One region of the Methylosinus sp. genome, then DNA from elsewhere that is predicted to be linked to it. Evidence: predicted binding sites of a transcription regulator. Region 1 holds the regulator's gene; each other region holds the start of a gene.

What was found. The regulator LexA, encoded in region 1, represses DNA repair genes until DNA is damaged. The targets are predictions, from matches to a motif close to TGTTCNNNNTGTGTTCNG.
Region 2: ssb (single-stranded DNA-binding protein) is a predicted target of LexA. The motif match lies at 1,140-1,157, and genes of this name have one in related genera.
Region 3: VIF40_RS11295 (YifB family Mg chelatase-like AAA ATPase) is a predicted target of LexA. The motif match lies at 1,258-1,275, and genes of this name have one in related genera.

What each region holds. Positions count from the first base shown of each region.
Region 1 covers NZ_DATBQF010000011.1:116,446-118,710, forward strand. Annotated here, with positions in the region: gene VIF40_RS03070 (AsmA family protein) at 1-855, opposite strand, end outside; gene lexA (transcriptional repressor LexA) at 1,097-1,801, opposite strand; gene VIF40_RS03080 (hypothetical protein) at 1,906-2,265, shown strand, end outside.
Region 2 covers NZ_DATBQF010000008.1:158,006-160,270, forward strand. Annotated here, with positions in the region: gene dctA (C4-dicarboxylate transporter DctA) at 1-1,107, shown strand, start outside; gene ssb (single-stranded DNA-binding protein) at 1,251-1,778, shown strand; gene VIF40_RS02180 (YgiQ family radical SAM protein) at 1,874-2,265, opposite strand, start outside.
Region 3 covers NZ_DATBQF010000040.1:36,339-38,603, reverse strand. Annotated here, with positions in the region: gene VIF40_RS11295 (YifB family Mg chelatase-like AAA ATPase) at 1-1,178, opposite strand, end outside; gene VIF40_RS11290 (lytic murein transglycosylase) at 1,468-2,265, shown strand, end outside.

The sequences.
Region 1 (2,265 bases):
CAGCGGCGCGCTCACCTTGGCGAGGCCGAGCGCATGGCGCAGCGATGGCGAGGAGGCGGTGAGCCGCCCCATGTAGCGCGGCTTGGCGCCGAGCTGGCCGAAGCCCTCCGCCTCCAGCCGCACGCTGTCGGAATCGAGGCGGACAGTGACCGGCGTCTGCTCGCCGCGCAGCAGCGCTCCGGGTTTCAGCACCCACAGCGTGGCGCGCGGACGCTCGCCGCGCCAGGAGAAGCCGACGTCGAGCGTCGCCGGCGAGCCGACGGTGCGCCAATCGAGCGTCGCGTCTATGTCTTGCAGAGTCTCCTCGCCGCCGGAATATTTGAGCCGCGCGACGCCCGACACGATGGAGACGCCGCCGAGCCGCGCGCGATCGGCTTTCTCGGCGGCGGGCGTCGACGGCCGCGCCGCCGCGGCGCGCACCGCGGCGCCGGCGCTGCCCATCGGCTTGCGATCGAGATCGATCTCGATCGAAGGGCGAATCAGCTCGACCTCGGCGATCTCGAGCCGGCCGGCGAGCAAAGGGAGGAGCAGCACATTGCCATGCAGCCGCTCGGCCTCGATGGTGAGCGCCGCGGCGGGGTCGGCGAAGGCGATGCTGTCGATGGTGATGTGCGGGCGCGGCAGCAGCGAGAAGGTCGAGCGCCCCTTGGCGGCGATATAGAGGCCGGAGGAGGCGTTGAGCTGGCCGGAAATCTCCTCGAGCAGCGCGTTGGTGGAGAAGGTCCAGGGCGCGAGCGCGGCGCCGAGCGCCACCGCAGCGACGGCGCCGAGCGCCGCCAGCCAGCGGCGCGAGAGGCGTGCAAAAAGTGAGCGGCGGCCGACGGCCAGGGGCTTCGATCCTTCGATTTCGCGCATTGGGCCGGTCGAGTGCGACATTCCATCGTCCATGCAGAAAGAGGCTTGCGTCCATGTGCAGAAAGAGGCGGGGCGGCCGGGTGAGCCGCTCGCGACGCAGCGCGCGCTTCCTCTTGAAGCGCGATACGCTCGAGACACGCCTTAGTCGCTTATCCGCCACGCGAAAAGGCCCGCGCGCGAGGCGCGCGACGGGCGGAACATGGCCGCAAAGGGCGGCGAGATCGTGGCGGCGCGCCCGATCTCAGTATTTGCGCAGAAGGCTGACCAGCCGACCCTGGATGCGCACGCGATCGGGCCCGAAAATGCGCGTCTCATAGGCCGGATTGGCGGCCTCGAGCGCTATTGAAGCGCCGCGCTTGCGCAGTCGCTTCAGCGTCGCCTCCTCCTCGTCGATGAGGGCGACGATGATATCGCCGGTGTCGGCTGTGTCCTGCTTGCGCACCACGATGACGTCGCCGTCGAGAATGCCGGCCTCGATCATCGAATCGCCGCGCACCTCGAGCGCGAAATGCTCGCCGCCGCCGAGCATGTCCGGCGGCAGATTGATCGTATGGCTGCGGCTCTGCAGCGCGGAAATGGGCGTGCCGGCGGCGATGCGGCCCATGACCGGAATCGCCACCTGCTGATCGGACTCCGGCTCCCCGGCCGGGACGGAGCGCATGCGGCCGAGCGCGCCCTCTATGACGGAGGGCGAGAATTTACCGCCGCGCGCGGCGACGCGAGGCGTCGCCGATTCGGGCAGGCGCAGCACCTCGAGCGCGCGGGCGCGATTGGGCAGGCGGCGAATGAAGCCGCGCTCCTCGAGCGCGAGAATGAGCCGATGGATGCCGGATTTGGAGCGCAGATCGAGCGCGTCCTTCATCTCGTCGAAGGAGGGCGGCACGCCGGTCTCCTTCAGGCGCTCATGGATGAAGCGCAGCAAATCGCTCTGTTTCTTGGTCAGCATAGGAATCCCCCGGCGCCGCTCCGCCTGCGGCGCGCTTCCACCCGGCGCGAGCATGATGGCGCGCGTTCATAAACAAATCATGAACAGGAGGATAGGCGTTCTCGGTGCGTTCTGCAACCCACTTGAACCGGCAGCAGGCTAAAGTTAGCTTGCTTGTCAAAGAAGCCGATTCTTGCAACCGAATTTTAGGATGGCAGCAGGTGAAATTCGTTCTTACATTCGATGGCGAACTCCCTTCTACAGGCAACGGCGGCTCTAATAAGGCACGGAAAAAATGGGAAATTCGCAATCATTTCCATCCTCAACTGGAACAGCTTTGGCAAGTTCACCCTGCCCTGCTACGGGTTGATCGACATCGCTACTTTAACAAAGCCATCCCAAGCCTGCTAATCATCGAGGGACACCACGAATACGAAGACAATTGGAAAGCTGTTAGCCATGGCCATCTAGATGAGGTAGATTTG
Region 2 (2,265 bases), on a different contig from region 1:
ATCGCCCATCTCGAGAGCGCGGCAAAAGTCGGGCGCGTCGGAATCAAGGCGCTCGTCTATTTCGAGGTGGTCTCGACCATCGCTTTGGCGCTCGGGCTTCTCGTCGGCAATCTGCTGCGGCCCGGCGAAGGCTTTTCTGGCAAAGCCGCGGACGCCGCCGCCGTCGCCAAATATCTCGAGCCGGCCGCGCAGCGCAGCCCGGTCGATTTCGTGCTCGGCGTCATTCCGGACAGCGTCATCGGCGCCTTCGCCAGAGGCGATATTCTGCAGGTGCTGCTGTTCTCCATCCTGTTCGGCTTCGCTCTGATGGCGCTGGGCGAGCGGGGCAGGGCGCTGGGCGGCTTCATCGACGAGGCCGGCCACGCCATGTTCGGCGTCATCGCGATCGTGATGAAGGCGGCGCCGCTCGGCGCTTTCGGCGCCATGGGCTACACGGTCGGCAAATATGGCTCGCAGTCGCTGGTGAGCCTCGCCTGGCTCGTGGGCTCCTTCTATCTCACCGCTATTTTGTTCATCGTCATTGCGCTGGGGATCGTCGCGCGCATCGTCGGCTTCAGCATTTTTCGCTTCCTCGGCTATATTCGCGACGAATTGCTGATCGTGCTCGGCACGTCGTCGTCGGAGAGCGCGCTGCCGCAGCTGATGGAGAAGCTCGAGCGCTTAGGCTGCTCGAAATCGGTCGTCGGTCTCGTCGTGCCGACGGGCTATTCCTTCAATCTCGACGGCACCAATATCTATATGACATTGACGAGCCTGTTCATCGCGCAGGCGCTCGGCGTCGAGCTTTCGGCGGGACAGCAATTCGTCATTCTCACCGTGGCGATGCTGACCTCCAAAGGCGCCTCGGGCGTGACCGGCGCCGGCTTCATCACTCTGGGCGCGACGCTCTCGTCGATCGACCCGCGTCTCGCGCCGGGCATGGCGATCGTCATCGGCGTCGACAAATTCATGAGCGAATGCCGCGCGCTCACCAATATTTGCGGCAATGGCGTGGCGACCATCGTCGTCGCCTGGTGGGAGGGCGAGCTCGACCATGACAAGCTCGCCGCCGGACTCTCCCGACGCATCGACCCCAGCGACATAGAGACCGCCGTCGCGACGAAATGAGGCGGGACGTTGCGCTCCGCTGCGGGGGGTGCTAGAACAAAAAAAGAACATCGCGCGAATTGTGGACAAGGCGGCGGAACGTCTTCGCGCTCGCGCGTTTCGGACTAAGGTGCCTCGTGCATTCATAAGGCGGAGAGAGGGTCATGGCGGGCAGCGTCAACAAGGTCATCCTGGTGGGCAATCTGGGCCGCGATCCGGAAGTGCGCACGCTGCCTTCGGGCGACCGCGTCGTCTCCTTCTCGGTGGCGACGACGGAATCCTGGCGCGATCGCAACAGCGGCGAGCGCAAGGACCGCACGGAGTGGCACAATGTGTCGATCTTCAACGAGAATCTCGGGAAGATCGCCGAGCAATATTGCCGCAAGGGCTCCAAAATCTATCTCGAGGGCCAGCTGCAGACGCGCGAATATCAGGACAAGGACGGCGTCCAGCGCCGCGCGACCGACGTCGTGCTGCAGCGCTTTCGCGGCGAGCTGACGCTGCTCGACAGCAAGGGCGGCGGCCGCGGCGAGGGCGATTACGAGGGCGGCGGCGGCTCCTATCAGTCGAGCGGCGGCGGCTCCAGCTTCGGCCGCTCCTCGCCGATGGAGCGCGCGCCGGCCGAGCGCTCGCCCGCGCCGGCCAGCAGCGGACGCCTGGCGGAACAGCTGGACGACGACATTCCGTTCTAGGGGCGGGGCGGCGTCGCGTCGCGACGTTGCGATGACGGGCGGAGCCTGCTCCCTCTCCCGCAGCGGGGGAGGGGCGCGCCCGGCTCTCGAAATTTCTACGAGCTCCGCGAGCGCAGTCCGTTCGTTCGGAATTCCCGTGATTGCGGCCGTGCGCCGGTCTGGCCCGTGCGGCGGCCTTCGCCGGCCTTGCCGGTCCCCGCCGGCTGCCAGCCCGGCACCAGATGATGCTTGCCGGGGCCGATGAGATCGGCGCGGCCCATCGCCTTCAGCGCCTCGCGCAGAATGGGCCAGTTCTCGGCGTCGTGATAGCGCAGAAAGGCCTTGTGCAGGCGGCGCTGGCGCAGGCCCTTCACCGCCTCGACCGGCTCCGACGCGCCGCGTCGCACCGGCTTCAGCGGATTGAAGCCCGAGTGATACATGGCCGTCGACAGCGCCATGGGCGAGGGCAGATAGGTCTGCACCTGATCGGCCCGATAGCCGTTCTTCT
Region 3 (2,265 bases), on a different contig from region 1:
GACACGGCCGGAACCTCGATCCGCAGATCGAAGCGGTCGATCAGCGGGCCGGAGAGCCGCGCCTGATATTGCGCGACGCAGCGCTCATTGGGCTGGCGGCGGCAGGCGAAGCCCGGATCGAGCGCATGGCCGCAGCGGCAGGGATTCATCGCCGCGACGAGCTGGAAGCGGGCGGGGTAGACCGCGCGGTGATTGGCGCGCGAGACGGCGACCTCGCCGGTCTCCAGCGGCTGGCGCAGGCCGTCGAGCGCCTGCGCCTGGAATTCCGGCAATTCGTCGAGGAACAGCACGCCATTATGGGCCAGCGAGATCTCGCCCGGGCGCGCATGGGAGCCGCCGCCGACCAGCGCCGGCATGGAGGCCGAATGATGCGGCGCGCGAAAGGGCCGCCGGTCGGTGAGCTCGCCGCCCGCGAGCTCGCCGGCGACGGAATGGATCATCGAGACCTCGAGCAGCTCGCGCGGCGACAGCGGCGGCAAAATCGAGGGGAGGCGCGCCGCCAGCATGGATTTGCCGGAGCCGGGCGGGCCGTTCATCAGGAGATTGTGGCCGCCGGCGGCGGCGATCTCCAGCGCCCGCTTGGCGCTCTCTTGGCCCTTGATGTCGGCGAGATCCGGCAGATCCGCGGCGGCCGCGCGCACGGCGGGCGTGGGCCGGGCGAGAACTTGCGTTCCCTTCAGATGATTGACCAGCTGGAGCAGCGAGCGCGGCGCGATCACCTCCATGTCGCTCGACGCCCAGGCCGCCTCCGGACCGCATTGGCGCGGGCAGACGAGCCCATGGCCGCGCATATTGGCGGCGACCGCGGCGGGCAGCACGCCCGCGACCGACGCGATCGCGCCGTCGAGCCCCAATTCGCCGAGCACCGTATAGCCGTCCAGCGCGTCCGAAGGGATGGCGCCGATCGCCGCCATCACGCCGAGCGCGATCGGAAGATCGTAATGGCTGCCCTCCTTGGGCATGTCGGCCGGCGCGAGATTGACGGTGATGCGCTTGGCCGGCAGCGCGAGGCCGGAGGCGATGAGCGCCGCCCGCACCCGCTCCCGCGATTCGGCGACCGCCTTGTCGCCGAGGCCGACCAGAGTGAACACCACATTGCCGCTGGCGATCTGGACCTGAACGTCGACCGGCTTGGCTTCGATCCCCTCGAAGGCGACCGTCGAGACCCTGACCACCATGCGAAAGCTCCGACCCCGAGCAGAAAGAAAGCGCTCCAACGCGGACGTCGCCATAGTAGATGCGGCGCCCCGCCTCGGCAAGAACAATATGAGAACGAAATTTCGCCGCGCTTCGGCAACGGCCCGCTAACCGGCGGGAGCTAGTCTGCGCCGGGATTTCAGGCCCGATATTTTCGAGATTTGCGAAAGCGGCGCCATGGCCCCGCCGCGCTCTCGTGACAGAAGAGCGCGAAAGCGGGCTTGGTCCGAGAGCGAAAGCGGGCTTCGTCCGAGAGATGGGAAGCGCGAGATGTCTCAGACCAATCGAATGAGGACGGCGCTCGGCGTCGCGGCACTGGCCTTGTCGCTGGGGCTCTGCCCGGCGGGCGCGCGGGCGGCCGAATGCGGGCGCAATGGCGAGGGGTTCGAGAGCTGGCTCGACGGCTTCCGGCGCGAGGCCGCGGCGGCGGGTGTCTCGAAGCCGGCGATCGATTCGGCGCTCGGCGACGTGTTCTACGACCGCTCGGTGATCTCGCATGATCGCGGGCAGAAAGTGTTTCGCCAGACCTTCGAGCAATTCTCGGCGCGCATGGCCAATTCCTTCCGCGTGAGCAAGGGGCGCTCGCTGCTGCAGAAGCATGCGGCGCTGTTCAAGCGCATCGAGCAGAAATATGGCGTGCCGGGGCCGGTGCTCGTCGCGATCTGGGGGCTGGAGACGGATTTCGGCTCCTATCTCGGCAATTTCCCGACGATTCGCGCCTTGGCGACGCTCGCCTATGATTGCCGCCGCGCGGACAAATTCCGCGCCGAGCTGCTCGACGCTCTGCGCATCGTCGAGCGCGGCGATCTCGATCCCGCGCAAATGCGCGGCGCCTGGGCCGGCGAGATCGGCCAGACGCAGTTCATGCCCTCGTCCTATCTGAAATTCGCCGTCGATTTCGACGGCGACGGCAAGCGCGATCTCGTCCACAATACGGCGGATGTGCTCGCCTCCACCGCCAATTTCCTGCACGGCTACGGCTGGAAGCCGGGCGCCGGCTGGGACGAGGGCGAGCCGAATTTCCCGGCGCTGCTCGAATGGAACAAGGCGAAGGTCTATTCCAAGACC